One region of the Novibacillus thermophilus genome, then DNA from elsewhere that is predicted to be linked to it. Evidence: riboswitches for the same ligand, from Rfam matches in the RefSeq annotation. Region 1 holds a riboswitch; each other region holds the start of a gene.
The links. Region 1 has a riboswitch for S-adenosylmethionine ahead of B0W44_RS08655 (methionine ABC transporter ATP-binding protein). Riboswitches for the same ligand answer to the same signal wherever they lie in the genome.
Positions count from the first base shown of each region.

Region 2: linked by a shared signal. The riboswitch ahead of B0W44_RS15350 (LLM class flavin-dependent oxidoreductase) and the one ahead of B0W44_RS08655 (methionine ABC transporter ATP-binding protein) in region 1 are both predicted to bind S-adenosylmethionine.
Region 3: linked by a shared signal. The riboswitch ahead of B0W44_RS03385 (MFS transporter) and the one ahead of B0W44_RS08655 (methionine ABC transporter ATP-binding protein) in region 1 are both predicted to bind S-adenosylmethionine.
Region 4: linked by a shared signal. The riboswitch ahead of ssuE (NADPH-dependent FMN reductase) and the one ahead of B0W44_RS08655 (methionine ABC transporter ATP-binding protein) in region 1 are both predicted to bind S-adenosylmethionine.

Region 1 is NZ_CP019699.1:1,733,325-1,739,002, forward strand. Features, by position in the region: gene B0W44_RS08640 (hypothetical protein) at 1-202, shown strand, start outside; gene B0W44_RS18095 (hypothetical protein) at 409-603, opposite strand; gene B0W44_RS08645 (acyl-CoA mutase large subunit family protein) at 643-2,304, shown strand; partial or broken gene B0W44_RS08650 (aldehyde dehydrogenase family protein) at 2,326-2,550, shown strand; SAM riboswitch class I at 2,740-2,849, shown strand; gene B0W44_RS08655 (methionine ABC transporter ATP-binding protein) at 2,926-3,966, shown strand; gene B0W44_RS08660 (methionine ABC transporter permease) at 3,947-4,612, shown strand; gene B0W44_RS08665 (MetQ/NlpA family ABC transporter substrate-binding protein) at 4,698-5,555, shown strand; gene B0W44_RS08670 (carboxymuconolactone decarboxylase family protein) at 5,634-5,678, shown strand, end outside.
Region 2 is NZ_CP019699.1:3,145,369-3,151,046, reverse strand. Features, by position in the region: gene B0W44_RS15360 (alpha/beta fold hydrolase) at 1-643, shown strand, start outside; gene B0W44_RS15355 (sodium:solute symporter family protein) at 1,001-2,506, opposite strand; gene B0W44_RS15350 (LLM class flavin-dependent oxidoreductase) at 2,554-3,927, opposite strand; SAM riboswitch class I at 4,104-4,216, opposite strand; gene B0W44_RS15345 (hypothetical protein) at 4,539-4,760, shown strand; gene B0W44_RS18685 (discoidin domain-containing protein) at 4,862-5,678, shown strand, end outside.
Region 3 is NZ_CP019699.1:679,901-685,578, forward strand. Features, by position in the region: gene B0W44_RS03380 (acyl--CoA ligase family protein) at 1-1,260, opposite strand, end outside; gene B0W44_RS03385 (MFS transporter) at 1,293-2,573, opposite strand; SAM riboswitch class I at 2,671-2,792, opposite strand; gene B0W44_RS03390 (hypothetical protein) at 3,100-3,558, shown strand; gene B0W44_RS03395 (sigma-54-dependent transcriptional regulator) at 3,988-5,678, shown strand, end outside.
Region 4 is NZ_CP019699.1:2,481,718-2,487,395, reverse strand. Features, by position in the region: gene B0W44_RS12125 (NAD(P)/FAD-dependent oxidoreductase) at 1-170, shown strand, start outside; gene B0W44_RS12120 (LLM class flavin-dependent oxidoreductase) at 314-1,714, opposite strand; gene ssuE (NADPH-dependent FMN reductase) at 1,743-2,288, opposite strand; SAM riboswitch class I at 2,653-2,765, opposite strand; gene B0W44_RS18925 (hypothetical protein) at 2,959-3,084, opposite strand; partial or broken gene B0W44_RS12110 (response regulator transcription factor) at 3,082-3,198, shown strand; gene B0W44_RS12105 (sugar phosphate isomerase/epimerase family protein) at 3,332-4,300, opposite strand; gene B0W44_RS12100 (Gfo/Idh/MocA family protein) at 4,297-5,358, opposite strand; gene B0W44_RS12095 (Gfo/Idh/MocA family protein) at 5,433-5,678, opposite strand, start outside.

The DNA of each region.
Region 1 (5,678 bases):
CGTGGTCGAGATGATGGAGGACTGTGTCTCGGTAGAAGGAGATGACCCCGAGCAACTGTACCGAACCCAAATCGACAACGCCCTCGATTTACTCGGGGTCGCCAAGCGACTCGGCGATGTGAGGTGGGAACATTCGTTAAAGAAACGGTTGAGCGTGTTGAGTAGACGGTTACAGCGCTACACCCAACGCGAGAAGACGTGACGTTGAGCGTTGTCGAGACAGGACAACCGTGAACCATCGCGATGGGACTCTTTAAATGTTTAAAAGGGTTTGCAACGGGAAATAATAGGAGTGTTTGGATTTCTGCCAGCAGAAGTCCAGTCCCTTTTAACTCCTCCCCATCTTATTTTGACAGAAGGTGTTCTCTCGCAGACATCTTCTTTTTTTTTGCCTTTGTGTGAATGGTCTCAGCGACGTTGAAGGATGCTATGAACAGACCGCATTTGCCGAAGATAGACTCGGCGGTACGGCAGACACGTGTCTTCTTCTTGGACACCCAAGCTGTTGGCCATCGTGAGAGAGTGGGAGAGAAGGACCGTTTGAGGCGCTGCCATTGAAATGAGTGCATCTTCCCTTTTGACATTCCACTCTGCTGCACGCATGACGCTGCGTGTGCTGATGTCGTCCGTGATTTAAGCGGAATGGAAGCGAAAGGTATCACGAGTACAACTGGGTCATGGGAAGAACGGAGTGTAAACGACATGTTGGATAAGCACCGGTCAATCCACACGTCAAAAACGTGTGTCACCTCCTCAGGCATTGAAGTGGAACGTTGCTACACCCCAGATGAATGCGATACGCGCTACAAGGAAAAACTCGGGTTTCCCGGCGAGTTCCCGTACACCCGGGGGATCCACCGGACGATGTACCGCGGGCGGTTGTGGACGATGCGGCAGTATGCCGGGTTCGGAACGGCGCGGGAGACGAACAGGCGGTTTAAATTTTTATTGCGTGAAGGGCAGCACGGTCTCAGTTGCGCGTTTGACTTGCCGACGCAGATTGGCATTGATTCCGATGCTCCGGAAGCGGCGGGAGAAGTCGGCAGGGTCGGTGTTGCCATAGATTCCTTGCGGGACATGGAGCTGCTGTTTCAAGACATTCCCCTCGACCGCGTCAGCACGTCGATGACGATCAACGCTCCGGCCCCCGTCCTGTTGGCGATGTACATCGCCGTCGCGGAAAAACAGGGGGTTCCCCTCGACAAGTTGTCCGGCACAGTGCAAAACGACATCTTAAAAGAGTACGCCGCCCGGGGCACGTATATTTATCCACCGCAAGAGTCCATGCGACTGGTGACGGATGTCGTGGAATTTTGCACGAACTGGATGCCCCGTTTCAAACCGATCAGTGTCAGCGGGTACCACATGCGGGAGGCAGGTGCGTCAGCTTCCCAAGAATTAGCCTTTACACTGGCAAACGGTATCGCCTACATCGAGTATGCTCTGGCAAGAGGGCTGAAGATCGATCAAGTGGCACCTCAGTTTTCATTTTTCTTAAGTGTACACAATCACTTTTTCGAGGAAGTGGCCAAATTCCGTGCCGCCCGCCGCTTGTGGTCCCGCTTGATGCGCGAGCGCTTCGGAGCGCGCCTTCCGCGGTCGCAACAGTTTCGGGTACACGCCCAAACCGGGGGTTCTACGTTGACTGCCGTCCAGCCCGATAACAACGTCGCGCGAGTCGCGCTCCAGTCCCTCGCTGCCGTACTCGGCGGCGTACAGAGTCTACACGCCAATGCGTCCGACGAGGCACTGGCTTTACCTACAGAGGCGTCAGTGCGGACAGCGCTGCGCACACAACAAATTATCGCCTATGAGAGCGGTGCCGCCGACACGGTGGACCCACTCGCCGGCTCGTATTTTGTTGAGGAATTGACGGACCAGTTGGAACAGCGAGTCCAGGACTATTTGGACGAAATCGAGGGGCAGGGGGGAGCCGTTGCCGCCATTGAACGCGGGTATGTTCAACAGACAATTCAGGACGGCGCCTATCGCCATCAGCAAAAAGTGGAACGCGGTGAGGAAGTCGTCGTCGGTGTAAACCGGTTTGTCGGCGAAGAAAACGGGGAGATCTTTTTGCACCAATCGGATCCGAGGCTGGAACAGCGACAAAAGCGATTTCTACAACAACTGCGCCGATCCCGGGACAATGTGCGCCTACGGCACGTCCTCTCGCAGCTGCAGTTGGCAGCTTCAGGAAACGAGAATGTGATGCCTTTCATCATCGACGCCGTGAAAAGCGGGGCAACCGTCGGTGAAATATGCGACACGCTGCGAGAAACATACGGGGAATACGATTCGTCTTGAGACGTCAGCCCCCTTTTCGGCTCGCCGTACGGACTGGCTGCCGGGGTGTGGACCGAAAATGTGAAAAACGCTCACTACATCGCCAGTCGGCTAAAGGCCGGGACGGTGTGGGTCAATTGCTACAACGTAACCGATCCGGCCTCTCCTTTCGGCGGTTACAAACAGTCTGGCTTCGGCCGTGAAATGGGGTCGTACGCCCTTGAAAACTATACAGAAGTCAAAAGTGTCTGGATTCATTTGAAATAGGCTGTGATGAGGAAGGGGGCTCGAGGAGCCTCGCCCTTTGGCAGGGCGCTTCTGAAGATGAGAGAGGACGTTGTCGATTCTGTAAAAGGTTGGGAGGAGTAGAAACGGAAAACTTTTAAAAAAACCTGTTGTCCCTTCTCTCATATCGTGGTAAAATCTTTTCAGCTTAACTTAATACAAACTAGACATCTCTTATCCAGAGAGGTGGAGGGACTGGCCCGATGAAACCCGGCAACCATTTGCGCCCTCACGTGCAAAAAGGTGCTAATTCCTGCAGGTGTCGACCTGGCAGATGAGAGAGGACGTTTACCTTTGCTGTAAAACCCTTTTTCTCTGCGAAAAAGGGTTTTTTAGCTGTTAAAGGGAGGGAGACACGTGATTCAGTTAAAGGGCATTCGTAAGCACTTTAAGACGGCTGCAGGGACAATCCGAGCTGTAGATGACATAGATCTGACGGTCGAGCCCGGAGAAATCTTCGGGATTATCGGCTACAGCGGCGCGGGAAAGAGCACCTTGATCCGGACGATCAACTTGCTGGAACCGCCGACCGCCGGAGAAGTGAGGGTGGGGGAGCGCGTTTTTACCCAGTTGTCCGGACGCGAACTGAGGGAAGCGCGGCGGGAAATCGGCATGATTTTTCAGCAGTTCCATTTGCTGTGGTCCCGTACGGTCAAGGAGAACGTCCGCTTTCCGCTGGAAATCGCCGGCGTTGGGAAGGCCGAAGCCGATGAGAAAGTCAGGCACATGCTCGAGCTTGTCGGCCTGACGGACAAGGCGGACGCTTACCCGGCGCAACTGTCCGGCGGGCAGAAGCAGCGGGTCGGGATTGCGAGGGCGCTGGCCAATGACCCGAAAGTGTTATTGTGCGACGAGGCGACGTCAGCCCTCGATCCGAAGACGACGGACGACATACTCCGTTTACTCCAAAAGATTAATCGCGAGTTGAATCTGACGATCGTCCTCATCACCCACGAAATGCACGTTATCCGCAAAATTTGCCATCGCGTGGCGGTCATGGAAAACGGGCGTTTCGTCGAAAGCGGACCGGTGTCCGACGTGTTCCGCCGGCCGAAAAAAGAAATCACGCGTCGGTTCGTGCGGGACGTGGCCGGGTTGGAGGAAGAAGCGAAAGAAGCCCTTGACCTTTCCTTTCGTGATATGTTTTCCGGACGGATCCTCAAGTGCACATTTTTCGGGACAGAGGCGAAACAACCGGTCATCAGTCGCTGTATCCGCGCCTGTGAGGTCGATCTCAGCATTTTGCAGGGACAAGTGCGTCAAGTCAACGACACGGCCTACGGCACGCTGTATGTACACGTTGACGGATCTTCGGAGCAGGTGGCGCGAGTCGTGGACTTTTTGCGGGGGTCAGACGTCGAAGTGGAGGTGTTAGACAGTGGATTTCCTTCTGCCTAACGTCCAATGGGATTTGCTGTTGGCTGCGACGTGGGAGACAGTGTACATGATGGTCATCTCCACTTTTTTCACCGCTTTGTTCGGACTCCCACTCGGGATTGCCCTCGTCGTGATGGAAGAGAAAGGCCTGTGGCCACTGCCGTGGTTGCAGCGCCTCGTTGGCTTCGGCGTCAACCTGTTTCGCTCCATTCCGTTCATCGTGTTGGTCGTGTGGATGATACCCGTCGCCCGAATGTTGGTCGGCACGTCCCTCGGTCCGACGGCGGCGTGCGTGTCGTTAGTCGTTGGTGCCGCACCGTTTTACGCACGGCTGGTAGAGACGTCGCTCAGGGAAGTGGACAAGGGCGTCATCGAAGCGGCAAGGGCCATGGGGGCGACCCGCTGGCAGATCATTCGCAAGGTGTATATACCCGAAGCGTTGCCGGGATTAGTTGCCGGGATTACGGTCACGTGTATCACGCTCGTCAGTTATTCGGCCATCACCGGAATACTCGGCGGGGGAGGCCTCGGCGATCTCGCCTACCGCTTTGGCTTTCAGTCGTTCCAGACCGACGTCATGGTGCTGGCGACGGCGGTTCTCGTCCTCATGGTGCAAATCATACAGAGTGTCGGGGACCGGGTGGTGCAAGCCATTGATAAAAGGTAGTCCCTCGGGATCTGTCAAGCGGGCCTTTTTCCGGACACATGTTGCCACTGGCACGTGTCATCAAAAAAAAGGGAGGAGTTTCACGATGTTGAAATGGCTGAAATACGCAAGTACACTGTTTGTCGTCTTCGCCTTGGCAGCTTGCGGCAGCGGGGCGAGTGACGGAGGTGGCGATTCGGCGGGTGAAGAAAGCGGTGAAAACAGTGCCGAACGTACGGAGGAGACGATCCAGTTAACGGTCGGGGCGACGGCAGTGCCTCACGCCGAAATTTTGGAGCACGTGAAGCCCATCTTGGCTGAACAAGGTGTGGAACTGGAGATCAAGACATTCCAGGATTACGTCCTGCCGAATAAAAACCTAGTCGAAGGGGAGCTGGATGCGAACTACTTCCAGCACATCCCGTGGATGGAATCGTCCAATGAAGAAAACGGATGGAACATTGTCGACGTTGTCGGCGTGCACATTGAGCCCCTTGGCGCGTACTCGGACAAGTACGAATCGATTGAAGAAATTCCAGACGGTGCGACCGTCGCGGTTACGAATGCCTCGGGAGAGCAAGACCGCTTTGTCCGCCTGTTGGAAGCGAATGGACTCATCACGTTGTCTGAGGGCGAGGGGGACAAGACGCTTCAAGACATCGTCGAAAACCCGAAAAACCTTCAATTCGAACAAGTGGAAAACGCGATGTTGCCCCGTGTCCTGCCTGACGTAGACTTGGCGATCATCAATACGAACTACGCTTTGGAGGCCGACCTCAATCCGGTGGAGGACGCCCTGTTTATCGAAGGCAAAGACTCACCTTACGTCAACGTACTGGCAATAAACGAGGGAGACGAAGACAAACCGGGCATTCAAGAGCTGGCTGACGCCTTGACGTCTGACGACGTTCGGCAGTTTATGGAAGAAAAGTACGATGGCGCGGTTGTTCCCGCCTTTGAGTGATGCCTAGCACACTTCCTTCATAAAGTTCCATTCTCCGACGCATGCTATAGGAAGACGTTGGCAGAATGGAGGATCGCGATGAAACATGACCACAACGTGGTGAAAGACAATTGGACCCAGCTC
Region 2 (5,678 bases), 1.4 Mb from region 1:
GATGGCTGCGCATTATCCTGAACTTGTGACCGGGCTCGTCATCGAGGACTCGCCGTTCTTCGCTACGGAGCCGGGAAGAAGAGAGACAACGTACGCCTGGGTGTACGGCTTTCAGCAATATGAGGATTTTAAACATCAGGACGAAATTGATAACTATTTTGAGTATTCCTTGAAAAACAGCTACTGGAAAAAGGTATTCGGAGACTTTTTGTGGAATCGGTTTTCGCGGGATGCAGTCGCTTATCACAAGAAGCATCCGAATGAACCTGTACACCTGTTCTATCTGCCGCCGCCAATCAATCGAATATTCGAATCCGAAACGTATCCGCATGACAGGAGGTTCGGCGAGGCCTTTTTTGATAACAGCTGGTTTGAAGACTACGAACAGTCCGAGGTGCTTGAGAAGATTGAATGTCCCACTGTGTTTGTGAAGGCACAGACCCATTATGACGGCGATTTGCTGCTCGCGGCACTTACGGATGAGGACGCCGATCGCGTCGTTAGGTTGCTGCAAAATGGGAAGCTGGTAAAAGTGGATACCCCTGGACATGACATTCATTATGATAAGCCAGATGAATTCACCAATATTATGATCAATTTTTTAGAAGAGGTCGGTGATGCAATCAGTTCCAGCCTCCTATGAACTAAGCCATCAAGTCATTTAGCAAGCGTGCGGAAAAATTTTGGCTTTTAACTCATACTGACTAAACATTTGACCAGAATCCATAGGGAGGGTCTCCGGATCACGTATTGGGGTTAAACAATGAGTAATCCGTGAGCATCGAGAGGAAGTTGACACAGAGCGTTTGAAGAAGGATGACGTCCCTGTCAAACTAAAACATCAGGATTTCCTAATCTTGAGGGAAACCCTGATGTTTTTATCAACCTAATATTTGTGAAAATACCATTTCCACAACAAAAAAAAGATGACGATCAAAAATAAAATCGATCCAAAAAACCATAACGAAAGCATTGGATTAATGAACATAGAAACATCCCCTCACTTTGCCTTTATCGCTTTTTCGGCATGCTGTTGAACTTTTTTAGGGACTTTCAAAGTGTTCGCCAACACGATCATCAATCCGATACCGATTAGGGTCGCCCAGGCGCCAGCAGCCATGGCGCTTTTTTCGATACCGCCGAAGTACAAGACCAGATAGGACGTAAGACCGATCACCATCGAAAATTCCGCCGCTCGAGCGTGGGCTTTTTTCTTCCCGTATACGGCATACAAAATGGGGCCGAGTGTACCGGCCGCGATACCGGATATCCCCAGCCATTGGATATCAGCCATGTAACGCGGCGGATTCAAAACGAGCAAGCAAGCCAGAATACCGGCCCCGACAGTCGCGACACGGCTCACGAGAAGAGCTGTTTTTTCTGCACGTCTTTTGCTCATCTTCAAGATTCCGCGTCGAACGAGCGCTTTTAAGAAAATATCGTTGGCGAAGACGGTGGAAATGGAAACAAACAGCCCGTCCGTCGTCGACATGGCCGCTGCCAAAATCACCACAATCATTAGGGCAGCGATCACGGCGGGGAAAACTCGGACCATGTATTCGACCAGAGCCAAATCGCTCATGACGACCTGGTCTCCCAGGTGGGCGCGGCTGTAAAATCCACCGAAGAAAACAGCCAGACAGCAAAGCTTCGTGACGACGTAGACGAAAATCATTTTACCCAGATCCCGTTCGTCTTTCACCCCAAGCACTTTGTTGAAAAGGTGAGGGGCTGAGGCAAACGCCCATTGAATCAAAAGTGCGCCTATCACTGCTGGAAGGGAGTAAAAGTAATCTGATTCGGGGTGGAAGACTCGTCCCAAGTCTGAATCTTGTGCTGTCAATTTAGCTGTGATAGCGGAAAAGGTTTCCGAGAGGCCCCCTTCCCAAAACAGAACGATACCGGAGACAAAAACGAGAAGTCCGGTCACCGCCATAAGAATGACTTGGATCGCATCGGTGTATACATCGGCGATCGCCCCTCCCACGTAGACGTAAATGATGACAATGATAGTAGTCGTCATCAGTGCGTTCCCATAGGGGATTTCGAGCAAATACTCGAAAATCCTGGCTCCGGCGACGAATTGGGCGGCGATGTAAAAAATGTTGAAAAGGAGGATGATGCTGGTCGCAATTCGCAAAAAATCGCTGGAGTAATAGTCTCCAAGCCAATCTGGCAAAGAAAGAGATTGTTGGGTCGTGTTGATTTTTCTTGCCCGCTTGGCCACCATCAACACGCCGATCGGTCCGCCACCCATGATCGCCAAAAAAAGCCAGAGGTTGGAATACCCGTATTCGTAGGACCAACCCGGATAACCCAAAAAAGCCGCGGCACTCAAATACGTTCCAGTAAAAGAAAGCCCAAGGACGACCGGTCCCAATTGACCACCGCCGATGGCAAAATCGCGGACACTCTTCGTCTTTTTTCCGCTGTAAATTCCAATTCCGAGTATAAGGACGAGGAAAGCAGCTAAACCGATCCACAAAAACAGTTGGATTTCCGTCATGTTTGAACTCCTTTATCATGAAATCGAATGGGACACTATCGCACCATTCAGCTGTTTGTAGCAACCTGGATTTGTTTTGCTGGATGGTCCTCCTGTAAGAACCGACGCCCTTTTCCGAACATGTTTTCTCTCAGCGTCACTGCTTCGTATTCTGTCCGGTAGATACCGCGTTGTTGCAATTCGGGAACGACATATTCGACGAATTCTTGGAAGGTTCCCGGTGAGTGAGCGTGGGCGATATTGAATCCGTCGACATCGCCTTCAACGGCCCATTGCTCTATTTGGTCGGCGATTTGTTCAGGTGTTCCGACAAATTTGACCGTACCGTTTCCGAGGCCATGGTTCATGACCGCTTCCCGCAACGTCCACTTTCTGGTCGGATCTTTCGTGTACAGGTTCAAATTTCCCTGGACTGCCTCTGTTTCCATGTCTTCGATGTATTGATCCGGATCAAATTTGGAGAAATCTATGCCAGTATGCCCAGAAAGCAAAGCGAGTGTCCCTTCATAGCTCACATGGTTTTTTAATTCTTCGTATTTTCGGTGCGCTTCCTCCTCTGTCGAACCGACGATCGGCAAGATAAGAGGAAAAATGAGGACACTGTGCGGGTCCCGCCCTTGTTCCTCCACGAGATTCCGGATGTTCTGGACGTAGTTTTTCAACGATTCAAGGGAATGGGATTTAATGAACACAGCTTCGGCGTGTTTGGCTGCAAATCGCTGCCCACGCGGGGATGCCCCGGCTTGGAACAAGACAGGGGTCCGTTGCGGCGACGGCTCTACCAAATGCGGTCCCGGAACATCGAAGTACGAACCGTGGTGGTTAATCAAATGGACTTTGGAGGGGTCGGCGAACACACGGTTTTTCCGGTCAAGGACGACAGCATCATCCTCCCAACTGTGTTCCCACAGTTTGTAAACTACCTCTAAAAATTCATCCGCGCGATCGTACCGGACATGTTTCGGTAAGCGCCTTTCTAAACCCAGATTCACCGCCTCGCTTTCAAGGTAGGACGTCACAATGTTCCACCCGACTCGACCCTCTGTAAGGTGATCGAGTGTCGACAATTGCCGCGCCAAGAAATACGGCTGTGAATAGGTCGTCGAGACGGTTACGGCAAAACCAATGTGTTGAGTCGAGGCAGCCAAGGCTGAAATCACAAGTAAGGGATCGTGGGCAGGTATTTGAACGGCATTCGTCACAGCTGGTTCATAACTGTTTTGATAGACGCTGTAAGTTCCGATCACATCGGCGAAAAACAGGGCATCAAATTTCCCCTGCTCGAGAATTCGGGCTATTTCTTCCCAATAGGCCAAGCGATTGTGGCGATGCCCTTCGTGTTGTTTATAGCTCCACAGTCCGGTGGAATGGGGGGATGGAGAATGTTGGACAAAACCGTTCAAATGAATTTGTTTTTTCATTGAGCAACCTTCCTTTTTAAGTGTAGTAAACAGATTAATCTAATGGGAATAATATGTTTATATGACGACAAATTTTGAGGAATCACCTTCTTTCAGACTTTTGACAATTGAAAAGCGACCTCTTGTTTAAGAGGCCGCTCACTGACTACACGAGGGTAGTAACTCTGTAGCGGAACCTCTTATATTTCAGACCCTGTCACAAGGATCTGCTGGAATTGGCACCGTTTGAGTCAATTCAATGGTTGCCGAGGGTTCATAGGGCCAGTCCCTCCCCCTCTCTGTATAAGAGTTCCGGTATTGTTGTTTTAATTTTACCTCATTTTAAAAATATTTTTTTCGACTGTCAACCCCTTATTTCAATTTGCCAAAGGTCAATGAACACAAAGGACCATGCCTTGATCCGGGTTGTACGACTAACCTGGGAATAAAATGGTTTGACAAAGGGAATTTTTCTTCGAAGAACGCTATGTCTAATAGTCTATATACATCAAAATGATAGAGCACAAAGCCCGAAAACAACCAGTAATATCGAACTATTAACAAAAATTTGAAGAAATTAGCATAAAAGTAAAGAGATTGATTCCTCACATTTTTTATGGTTTGTCCTACAATTGGGATGGGAGTGGACGATGAACCCGCTCTGTAAGCACATTTACATGCCGATCCCGCTAGAAGTCATTACACACTACGAATATGTCAACACATCAGACGGAGGTTCAGAGGATGACCGCTGGAATATGGAATCAACCGAGAGCGTGACTTTAGGAATTCAATCGGAAGCAGACATTCTGACAGTGGACAGGCATTCTATTAAAGGTTGGAATATGACCTAACATAAGCCAAAAAAAGGAGGTTTGAAGGAAAGCCCATCACATTTAGAAGTAAATATCGTCGTTGTAAAAAAGAGAGAGGGATTAAAGGAGGTTCACCGTACATGAAGAAGGGACGGGTTACGAGGGTTTTGTCAGTGATCGTCAGATATACATTGCTTGCCGGGATTTTATATACACCACCTGTTCAGACGGCACATGCAGCCCCAACCGATTTTTTCACTTCGTTTGAAGAAGGTGATCCGCAACCGGATTGGGAAAATACGGTCGAAACGGATGCGGAAGGCCGTAAAATGACGGAGGGCGTTGATGGCAACATTCCATTTGACGGTATTCAAGGTAACATTACAGATAAAGTTGAGCAAGTGACGGCAAGCGCCAACAATCCACCGAATGAAACGGAACAGAAGTTGATGGATCAAGACGTGAATACGAAATGGCTGGCGTTTGAGCGTACGGCTTGGATTGAACTTCAACTTTCTGAGCCGGACACGGTTGTGAAATACGCCTTTACTTCAGCGAACGACTACCCGGGCCGAGATCCTCGAGACTGGACGCTTTCCGGGTCCAGTGACGGCGAAAATTGGACGACGTTGGATACGAGAACAAATGAAGTCTTTGAAGAGCGTTTCCAAACGAAAATCTACGAGTTTGATAACGAAACCGCCTACCAATATTATCGATTTGACATTGCGAAAAATGCCGGGGATGGCTTGACGCAGTTAGCAGAAATCCAGCTATCCAACGGTATTGATGTCCCGCCGCCACCTCCTTCAGATATGAAATCTTTCACCTCAAAAGGACCTTCGAGCGCGTATGCAGCTAAGACGAACGTCGGATGGACAGGTTTGAAGGCGTTCTCGTATTCTGGAACGCATCTCACAGAAGGGCGTGCTTATTCGTATAATAAAATTTTTGATG
Region 3 (5,678 bases), 1.1 Mb from region 1:
ATCGCCTGTATGAAACCACCCGCCGTGAAAAGCTTGAGCAGTAGCTTCCTCATCTTTGTAGTAGCCAAGCATGACCCCGTTCCCGCGCATGAGGACTTCACCCATCGTGAGGCCGTCTTTAGGAACCTGGCGCATCTTGTCGTCGACAACAGTCAGTTCGCCTAGTCCGATATACGGAATACCTTGCCGTGCTTTTAATTCCGCCCGTTGATTGTCTGGAAGTGCATCCCACTCTTTTCGCCATTCATTGATCGTGAACGGGCCGTACACTTCCGTCAGGCCGTACACATGGGTGACCTTTGCTCCAAAAGACTCTAATTTGCGCAGCAAAGCTGGGCTCGGAGGGGCAGCAGCTGTAATAATGTGGACGGTGCCAGGCAATCCAGTTCTCTCACTCTCTAGATATTGGGAAATCATCGTCAGCACTGGGGGTGCCGCACAGAAGTGCGTGATGCCTTCTGATTCAATCAACTGAACGATTCGGGATGCCTCTACTTTGCGCAAAAGGACATGTGTGGCGCCAACTGCCGTCGCGGCCCAGGGGAAACACCAACCTGCGGCGTGAAACATTGGGAGTGTCCACAGGTACACGCTGTCAGGCGAAAGATTCATTTCTACGATTTCACTAAAGGCATTTATGAATGCTCCTCGATGGTGCAGCATGACCCCTTTTGGACGTCCAGTAGTTCCACTGGTGTAATGAATAGAAATCAAATCCCACTCATCTTGAACACTTACCGACATCGGGTCAAAGGGCACCGAGTGGAGCCAGCTTTCGTACGGAAGCACGTCCACGGGCTGTTCAATGTGGCGTGTAGTCGGGAAATGTTTATCCGTGCCATCGACGATGAGGACGCGGACACTTGGGACTTCTTCAAGACAAGGAACCAGTCGTTCAGCGTACGTGTCGTCCACAAAAAGGACAACTGCTTCAGAGTGATTGAGGATGTAGGACATTTCCTTTGATTTCAAACGAACGTTGATGGGAACGAGTACAGCTCCCATCAGAGGAACCGCCAGGTGAAGCTCGAGGGCAAGTTTGGTATTCGGAACGACTGCCGCAACACGGTCACCCCGCTGTACGCCGAGACGGTAGAGACCTCGCGCCAGACGGTGGACTCTTTCGTACAATGTCCGGTAAGTGTAGCGAGTGTTTCCTTCGACAACCGCTACGCGATCTGGAAAAGCCACTACCGTCCTTTCTAAAAACGACGCGGGGGTAAGGGGCGCTTGAAACGGTTGATGATACAAACTTGACATAATGTTAACCACCTTTCTCCCAGGAAATAAACCTAAAGTTCCTTCAGTTTGAGGGCACCTATAAGTCCGAGAAGGGCCAAGGAGATCAAATAAGTACTGACAGCAAACGCAGAATCAAAGTTGTCGACTAAAAAGGTGCTGATCATCGGTGCGATGCCACCCCCGAGGACCGCTCCGATTGCATAAGCAACCGATGAACCGCTGTACCGCAGGCGGGCTGGAAACGAACTTGCGACAAATGATGCGAGGGGGCCGTACATGGCACCAAACGTGAAAAACGCGAACGCTACCGCAGTCACAATGAGGAAAGGCTGTTTGCTGTTGACCAGGACAAAATATGGAAATGCCCATACCACCAAAGAGAGGACACCGACGACATACACGTTCTTGGCTCCGACGATGTCTGAAAAGTGTCCGAAAAGGACTACGGCAAGTGCCGCCGCAATGCCGCCGAGCACAGTGGCATTGGTTAGCAGATTCTGATCGAGGTTTAAATACGTCGATCCATACCCGATAAAAAACGTACTGAACGTGTAAAACGCAGCGAACATCACAATGTTCACTAAGATGGCCCAGAGGATCGTTTTAGGGTAGGTGCGAAGCGATTCGAGCACAGGAGCTTGGGACACATTTTCGTCTTTTAGAACTTTTTGAAACTCTGGTGATTCCAGAACGCGTAAACGGGCGTACAGTCCGACGATGACTAGGCCCAAGCTGAAAAGGAACGGAATGCGCCATGCCCACGAAAAAAAGGCGTCACCGGATACCGTGAGTAAGAGTGAAACAACGGTTGAAGAGAGTACTAAGCCGAAGGGTGAACCCAGCTGTGGGAGGCTTGCAAAAAATCCGCGTCGATCACGCCCTGCCCACTCCATAGAGAGCAAGACAGCACCTCCCCACTCTCCGCCTGCTGAGAGACCCTGTAAAAAGCGGAGAATCGACAACAAGAGCGGAGCCCATATGCCAATTGTTTCATAAGTCGGTAAAAGCCCCATAGTCGTTGTCGCGATTCCCATCATCAGTAATGTGAAAATGAGTGTCGTCTTTCTTCCAAAGCGATCGCCAAAGTGACTAAAGATAAAACTGCCAACAGGTCGTGCCACAAACCCGATGGCAAAGATTAAGAACGTCTGCATCAACCCTGCGTAAGGGTCAGAATCCGGGAAAAACAAAGTAGGAAATACGAGGGCTCCCACTGTTCCGTAAATAAAGAAGTCGTACCATTCGATGGTTGTTCCGATCACGCTCGAGATGGCGGCCCGACGTCGGTGAAGGGATGTTTCGGAAACTTCAACTGATACATCATAACTCATTCACACTCTCTCCTCTCCTGTCACTATTTCTAGGCTCGACACATACAAAAACCCCCTCTTCGATAAGAAGAGGGGTTCGCTCTGTAGCGAAACGCTCTTCTTATCTCTCGGAACGAGTTAAACTCATCCCGCAGGAGTTGGCACCTTTTTTGCACTGCGCGAGTGCAAAGAGGTTGCCGGGCTTCATTGGGCCAGTCCCTCCGCCTCTCTTGATAAGAAGCATTCACTATGAATATGTAATTGAAAAAACTTGTAATTATCCTACAACTCTATTCTCACATTGTCAAGGGGAATACGCCGTTCAGTTTAGAAAATTTTTTCTGAACTACTTTGTCCGCACCTTACAAAATTGTAAGTTTTGGTAGTTAAAATGTAAGACCAATCAATGTCAATCAGTTTCAAATTTTTCTACGATAAAAGAAGAGCCGAAAGATCGTGATACTTAAATGGCTTTTGGGAAAAAAGCGTGTGTGGTACGGGTACTAGAAATGCGTGAACGTGTTTAGGGGGAAGGGGATGTGAGCACATGGATACGGGTCGGTTTATTTGTGTCCTTCAACACTCAATTCCTGCGACGTTTCGTCTCTTTTTGGCAGTGAACTTTCTGATTTACGGAGCTGCTAAACTGACGTTCGGACAATTTGGCGTACCAACAGAAGAAATTGCCGCCATGCGAGGAGAAGGTTTTACGTTAGCTTGGACATTTTTTGGATATTCGCGCTTATATGAAATGTTTATCGGGTTAGGGGAAGTCATAGCCGCTGTCTTAATCGCGATTCCGAGGACGGCAACGTTGGGTGCCATCTGTTATTTTCCAATTGCCGTTAATATTATGATGGTCAATTATGCTTTTGATATTGGTGTTCAAGACCTCAGTACTGTTTTGATGGTTATGTGTCTCATCTTACTGTGGCTGGATCGCAAGAAACTTCTTTTGATTTTTGTAAAATCACACGATGTGGCAGAAAGAGTGAAAAAGTTATGACAAGCTTTGTCGTTTCGGAATTAATTGTGATCTTCGTTCTTACGACGTTGTATTATTTTATTAAGGATATCAAAAGCGACCATAAGAAAAAAGTATGAGTTTGTCCAAGGATAAAGGAGTGTGCGATTAGTTTTGTCATTGCGGTAGGGGAAATCAACCGCACGTATAAGGATTATAGATGATACAGCAGTTTCAGTATTGTGAGAACTTCCGAGAGAAACTCCCAATTTTTTGCTGGTACTGATCATTTTGGGAGGTTACCGACCGCCTTATACGATGCCTTCCTTTAGCTATGTCATGATGGATCAGTCATTGAGAACGTGTTGATAAGCGTAAGACACTCTATCAGACAGAAGCGTAAAGTCTCACTTGATGACACGGTCATTTTGTATAATATTGACGAAAATGTATTTAGTGAGAGGTGGGAAGTTGAGTAATCAGTTGTGGGATACGTTGTGTCAAATGTGTGACGAGGCGCGAGACAAGTGGGGGGTAAGCGCACAAGAAATAGCGGATACATTGCAACAGCATCGCAGTAACGTCAGCCGGGAATTAAACCGGCTCGTCAAACACGGTTTGGTTGAGAAAAAAGAGGGGCGCCCTGTCTTGTTCCGTGTGGCTCGTACATCAGCCGGCATCCAAGTATTCGGTCGAATAATTGGGGCAGAGGGTAGTTTTCGCGCTCCGATTGAACAGGCGAAAGCGGCTTTGCACTACCCTCCGTACGGCCTCCATACTCTCCTCTTCGGCGCGACAGGCGTCGGAAAAAGCATGTTTGCGCGTTTGATGTACGAATACAGGCGGATTTCCACCCAGCATAAAGGAGAATTTGTCACCTTCAACTGTGCTGACTACGCTCACAATCCTCAACTGTTGCTTAGTCAGTTGTTTGGCAGTGTGAAGGGATCTTATACGGGAGCGAGTCAAGACCGGCGAGGTTTGTTGGAACGGGCTGATGGCGGCATGCTTTTTTTAGACGAAATTCACCGTCTGCCTCCAGAAGGTCAAGAGATGTTGTTCACTTATTTAGATACAGGATGTTACCGCAAGCTGGGAGAAACGGAGGACGGACGACAGGCACAAGTATTCATCGTCGCGGCGACGACAGAACAACCAGATTCGGTTTTGTTAAAAACCTTTCGCCGTCGCATTCCAATGGAAATTCAACTTCCTAAGTTGGCGGACCGGCCGCTAAACGAGAGGATTGCGCTTATCCGATTGTTTTGTGAGGAAGAGGCGCGGCGGTTGAAGAAGAACATCGTATTGGAACCGGTTGCAGTGCAAGCGTTTATTGCTTATGAATGTCCGGGCAATGTCGGACAGTTAAAAAAGGATATTCAACTATCCTGTGCCCACGCCTATGCGGAACAGCGAACAGAGAAAACGTTGTATATTTTGCAGTCCCACTTGCCCTTGGAAGTCAAGAGAGGGGCACTGCGCTTACGTTATTTGCTGGAAAAGCCGGAATTGGATCATTTGATAGGAACTTGTCAGATATCAACGAAAGATCCGGAATCGACTGAAGCGGGGGAGGAAATCCCGATCCATTTCCAGATGCCGCGTGAATTGTCGGACGCTCGATATGCGGATCGTGACAATATTAGAAAAATCGTTGAGCCTCAATTGATTGATTTAGCCCATCAGCTACTGTCACGAGCGGAGGAAAAACTGGGGAAAGCGTATCCTCCCAAAGTGTACGCCGGATTGGCCATGCACATTGACGCTATGGTGAAACGGTTAAAAAAGGGAAAAATGACTTCTCCTTACAATTTAAATGAGTTAAGAAAAAAATACCCGCAAGCTTTCATAGTGGCTACCGAAAGTATGACGCTCATCGAAAAGACCCTTCAAATCGATGTACCTATGGAGGAAATTGGTTACTTGACATTGTTCTACGCTTATGACGAATCGGACAACAACTGGGAAAGGGGAACGACAGCTGTAATTGTGATGGCGCATGGAACATCGACGGCATCTTCCATGCTGTCGGTAGCACAAGATTTGCTGGACATTTCCGAAGGATGGGCCATTGATGTTCCGTTATCAATGAATCCGGAGCACGCATTCGAGAAACTAAAAGATCTGGCGGTCAAAGTGGATACAGGTCGCGGTGTTTTACT
Region 4 (5,678 bases), 750 kb from region 1:
AGATTGTAACAGATGATTTTGGGCGCACCTCACAAAAAAATATTTATGCCGCTGGTGAGTTCGCACAATTCGCTCCTTCTTCGTTAATAATTTCTGCTGCAGAAGGTCATAAGGCGGGAGTAGCTGTAAATGCTGATATGACGGATGAGAGATTTTCGCTATTAACATAAAGCGAGCCATTTCAAAATCCTCGGTTAGAATGGAGTTGTCGGAAAATACAAGTGCCCCATCATCAAGTGCGGTGGGACAATGGTACAAGTTAAGTCGCATAAATCACCCACCGATGCTTACCGCAGTCGGTGGGTGATCCTCTTCAACGTACTGACTTCGCCGCCTCACGGGACAAATGTGAACCGAGTCTTTTTGCTGGATGATTACTAGGTAAACGAACCCTGCCCTTTCCAAACATGTTTTCACGTAAAGTTGTTGCCTCATACTCCGTCCTATGAATCCCGCGGCTTTGCAGCTCCGGAACGACATAGTCCACAAAATCGCGGAATGTTCCGGGGGAAATGGCTTGAATGATATTAAATCCGTCAACGTCACCTTCTACCGCCATAGACTCAAACTGATCCGCTATTTGTTCCGGTGTCCCAACGACTTTCCAGGCTCCGATACCGAGACCGTGATGTGTAACGGCTTCCCGCACCGTCCATTTCTTCTCTGGGTTGACAGTAGTATATTGATGGAGAAAACCCCGAGATGCATTCGTTTCCAAGTTTTCAACGTATTCATCAGGATTATAATGGGAGAAATCAACTCCCGTATGTCCCGACAAAAGCGCGAGTGTTCCTTCATAACTGACATACTGTTTCAATTCCTCGTACTTGGCCTTTGCTTCTGCTTCGGTAGCGCCCACGATAGGGACGACCCCGGGAAAAATGAGGATATCTTCCGGACGACGACCAAACTTCTTAGCCCTGCTGCGTATATCCGTTGAAAAAGCTTTTAATTCCGCTATGGTATTCTGGGTCGTCGTAAAAACAGCTTCTGCATGTTTTGCCGCAAAGTCGCGCCCCCTAGAAGAAGAGCCTGCTTGGAACAACACGGGGGTCCTTTGTGGAGAAGGTTCGACTAGGTGAATACCGGGCACGCTAAAGTATTCCCCTTTATGTTGAATGGGATGAACTTTTTCAGGATCAGCATATACGCCGATTTCCTCGTCTGCCATGACCGCATCTTCTTCCCAACTGTATTCCCACAATTTATAGACCACATCCATATACTCTTCTGCTCGTTCATAACGTTTGTCATGTTCAATTCTGGTCTTTAATCCCTGATTGACCGCCTCGCTCTCCAAGTAGGAGGTCACAATATTCCAGGCTACACGTCCTTTCGTCAAATGGTCCAACGTGGAAAACTCTCGCGCCAATTTGTACGGTTGTGTATAAGTAGCCGAATAAGTCGCTGCAAACCCCAAATATTGCGTGTTCGCAGCCATCGCAGAAATCTGAAGCAAGGTATTGTGAAGCGGAACTTGGACAGCGTTACGGATTGCCGGTTTGTAACTGTTTTGATATACATCGTAAACACCACTTACATCTGCCAGAAAGATAGCATCGAACTTTCCGCGTTCTAGAAGATGAGCCATCTCAATCCAGTAGGAGAGATCCCCATGTCGATAACCTTGATCTGCCGGATGTCTCCACAATCCTGGTGAATGAGGAGCAACCGAATTTTGGGTAAAACCATTCAAATGAATCTGCTTTTTCATTTGAGCAGACCTCCAGGTACAACATCGTCTAAACGACCAAAGCTTTTTGCTCTTTCACGGTCCGAATGAACGAATACAATTCTTTTTTTACTCGTTGCAAAACCTCTTGATTGACAATGGGGTTTGTTTCGTTCTCACGATCAATCTGTTGGTCGAGCAAGTAAACACCTTGTAAGTTTTGCGCTTTTAACGCAGTTAGCAGCGGCTTTAAAGCAAAATCAACGGCTAACAAGTGAGCCAAACTCCCCCCAACCATGATCGGAAGGGTTGGCTTATGTTTCAAAATATCCTGCGGAAGCAAATCAAATAACGCTTTAAGCACACCCGAGTAAGACGCTTTGTAGACAGGGGAGCCGACAATGAGTCCCTTGGCGTTTTTAATTGATAGTGCTATGTCCTCAATCGACGGACTGTCATACCGCGCGTAGACGAGATCTTCTGGTTTTAAGTTTCGAACTGAAATTTGGATTGTCGACAGTCCTTCCTGTTCTATCAAAGAACAGAGAAATTTCAGGACACACTCTGATCTCGAATGTTCAGATGGGCTTCCCGATATCGTGATAACGTCGCTCATTAACTTGCACTCCTAAAATTTTTTTGGTGATAGACTGCTCCTAATCGCGTGACGTCAAGAGACAGACGGGTTCTTAGGGCATCCGACACGTGGCATGCCATTTGTACTCACAGTGCACTGGCTCAAGCTCTGTACCGCATTCAATGCCTTAAACGAATCAGTGACTAATTTACCTAGCTCGAATGGTAAGTACAGAAGACGATCGATCACCCCCTTAAAATGAACTTATCCAATTTTGATACTAGGATTTACGGAAACAACGTAATAACGAACTGTTTCCATCCCACGAACACCCTTTACCCCGGAAAAGTTAAAACCTCTTCCGATTCGGAAGAGGTTTTTGTATAAACAAACGATCAACTCTTCCTCATCTTTCAGACCTTCACAGTCTGCTGGAATTGGCACCGTTTACTTTGGGCAAGTAATGGTTGCCGCGGGTTCATCGGACCAGGTTCCTCCCCCGACTCTTGATAAGGAATGTTTGTTATGTAATTTTAGGTCTTTTTATGGTAGCTTAAGGTTTATCGTCTGTCAAGCATTTTTTGTCAACTTTTAATTTTCATGAAGGTAGCTAAATACCTTTCCCTGAACATCAGCAAGTCACCTCTAGTGCTTGAAACGGATCTGGTCACAAGCAGACCATTTCTGCATTGAGACGTTGAATTCCTTTTTAAAACGATGTTACTTCTTCATAAGGCGTTGTATCTGCTGGCCTGACATGTCTGAGTTTCCAAATGATGATCGTCATTAGAACAAACAAACCGATGGCAGCTAATCCGTATATAGCTTGAATCACATCACTGAAAAAACCGTTAAAACGTATATCACAAACATTCTCGGTAAAATGAAGGTACAGGATCGCACACAAGCAGCGATTTATGCGCTGAAGCATCACTGGATTGAACCATGACGTACAACGAGTTGGTCGGTGTTGGGAAAATAAGATTCTTGGTCAACGACTGTTTTTCTTCTGGTCTCAACGGGAACATTCTGCTTCAAGGGGTGCGGGCGTACAACAGGTCGAGCCTAAGGCCCGACCTGTGTCACCCCCACCACATGTCTGTCGGTTCCTCTTTCATGAGAATCGATTGCAAATTACGGACTGCACGGGTAAGTCCTTCCTCGATGGACATGAGCGGGTCCTCGTGTTCAATACTGACGACATAGTCATAGCCGTACGTGCGTAAGGCACTCATCATGTCTGACCATTCTTTCAAGTCATGACCGTAGCCGACGGTGCGGAACGTCCAAGCCCTCGTTTTTACGTGACTGTACGGTTGCATGTCAGTGAGACCGTGCATGTTGACGTTATCTTGATCAATGTACGTGTCTTTGGCGTGGAAATGATGGATCGCGTTCGCTTCTCCCAATATCCTAATCGCTGCCACCGGTTCGATGCCTTGCCACCACAGGTGACTCGGATCTAAATTGGCCCCGACAGCTTCGCACGTAGCCTCGCGCAGTTTCAACAGTGTATAAGGTGTGTGGACGAGAAAGCCGCCATGCAATTCCAACCCGATTTTGACATTGTGGTTCTGTGCGAACTGTCCCCACTGTTTCCAGTACGGAATAAGCTTTTTTTCCCATTGCCACTTCAGTACGTCGCTGTACTCGGTCGGCCACGGGACTACCGGCCAATTCGCGTATTTCGCTCCATCGTGATCACCTGCCGTACCCGAAAAACAGTTGACGACGGGAACATCCATCATTTCAGCCAATCGGACCGTCTTCACAAACGTGTCGTGAGACGATTGCGCCACGTCCTTATTCGGCGAGAGCGGATTGCCATGACAACTGAAGGCGCTGATTGTTAACCCGCGTGTTTGAATGGCTCGCAAATACCGTTCCCGCTCACCTTTGTTCTCCAACAACGTGTCGAGCGGGCAATGCGCATCTCCAGGATTGTTCCCTGTACCGATTTCTACCGCAGATATGCCGGCTCCTTTCACATAATCCAACATTTCTTCAAATGATAGATCTGACAACAACACCGAGAACACACCGAGTTTCACCGTGAGATCTCCTTTCCTTTTTCGAACTGGACACTTTTTCTTGATTCGCTACTTTCATAAATCGCTTCAATAATCTGTGACACAGCCATCGCTTCTTCTGGCTTGACGATGACGTCCGCCTCCCCCAAACAGGCAGAAACGAAGTTTTCCGCTTGTGCCAGGCCTGGATCGTCACAACCCGGTAACCACGGGGATTCGGTGTTAAACAACATTCCATGCTTGGTATAGTTCAATTGAAGCGGAAATACGTCAAGTCCACCTCGGTCACCTGATATGCTCAAACTTTCCACATCTTCTCGAATGTTCGCGGCCCACGACGATTCAATGAACAAGGTGACGTCGTTGGCAAACTTCACAAATCCTACCGCGTGGTCGTCAACGTCAAACGATTCGGAATCGATCTTCCCCCACTCGTTCACTTGTCCGGGCGTTTTACTCAAGGCGTTGTATGTGCTTCCCATAATTTCTAGCGGTTGCGGATGACCGATCAGCCATAATGCCAAATCTAGAAGATGACATCCGTAGTCGATCAAGCTACCACCACCTTGTAGCTCTTTTTGCGTAAATACCCCCCATCCCGGCACTTTTCGGCGGCGCAGCGCCTGCACCCTCACGACAAGGGGGTGGCCGATTTCGCCGTGCATCATCAGCTTTTTGGCAGCTTGCGATTGTTTCATAAATCGGTAGTGGTAACCGATTGACAATATTTTTTTGGTTTGTTTTGCCGCTGCGATCATGGAAGCGCACTCTTTCGTCGTCAAAGCCATGGGCTTCTCACTCAACACGTGCACATTCGCTTTCAAAGCGGCAATCGCGATGTCAGCGTGAAAGGTGTTCGGAGTACATATTGTGACAGCGTCGACCTCGTTCAGCATGTCGCGGTAATCTTCAAAGACGCGTGGAATCGAGTAAGCCCGCGCAACTTCTTCTGCCCGTTGGACGTGAATGTCGCAAATCGCCGTCACATCTACTTTCTGAGGTAACGTCATATAAGCGGGGATGTGTCGAGCCGTAGCGATACGTCCTGCGCCGACCAACCCCATCCGCAGTTTTTTCATCTAGAACACTCCGATCTGCCTTAAGTATCCGTTATCGGTCATTTAACGGATCGACCATTTTCGCGCACCACCGTTTACGAACTATAGTCTAGTCGGATCACTCGCTTTTTTTCGTTTGATTCAAGTGCGGCTAAAATAATGTGCAATGCGCGCAGTCCCTCTCGTCCGCTGACGGGAGGAGGGGTGTCGTTGACGATGCACCGAACGAATGCATCGACGACATGAGATTGGGTCTGTCCGTCTGCAGCATTAGACTGAATGTTCCCTAGCGCGTATTTGACCACTTCTCCGTTGTGGTACTGTACAACGAGGGCGTGATT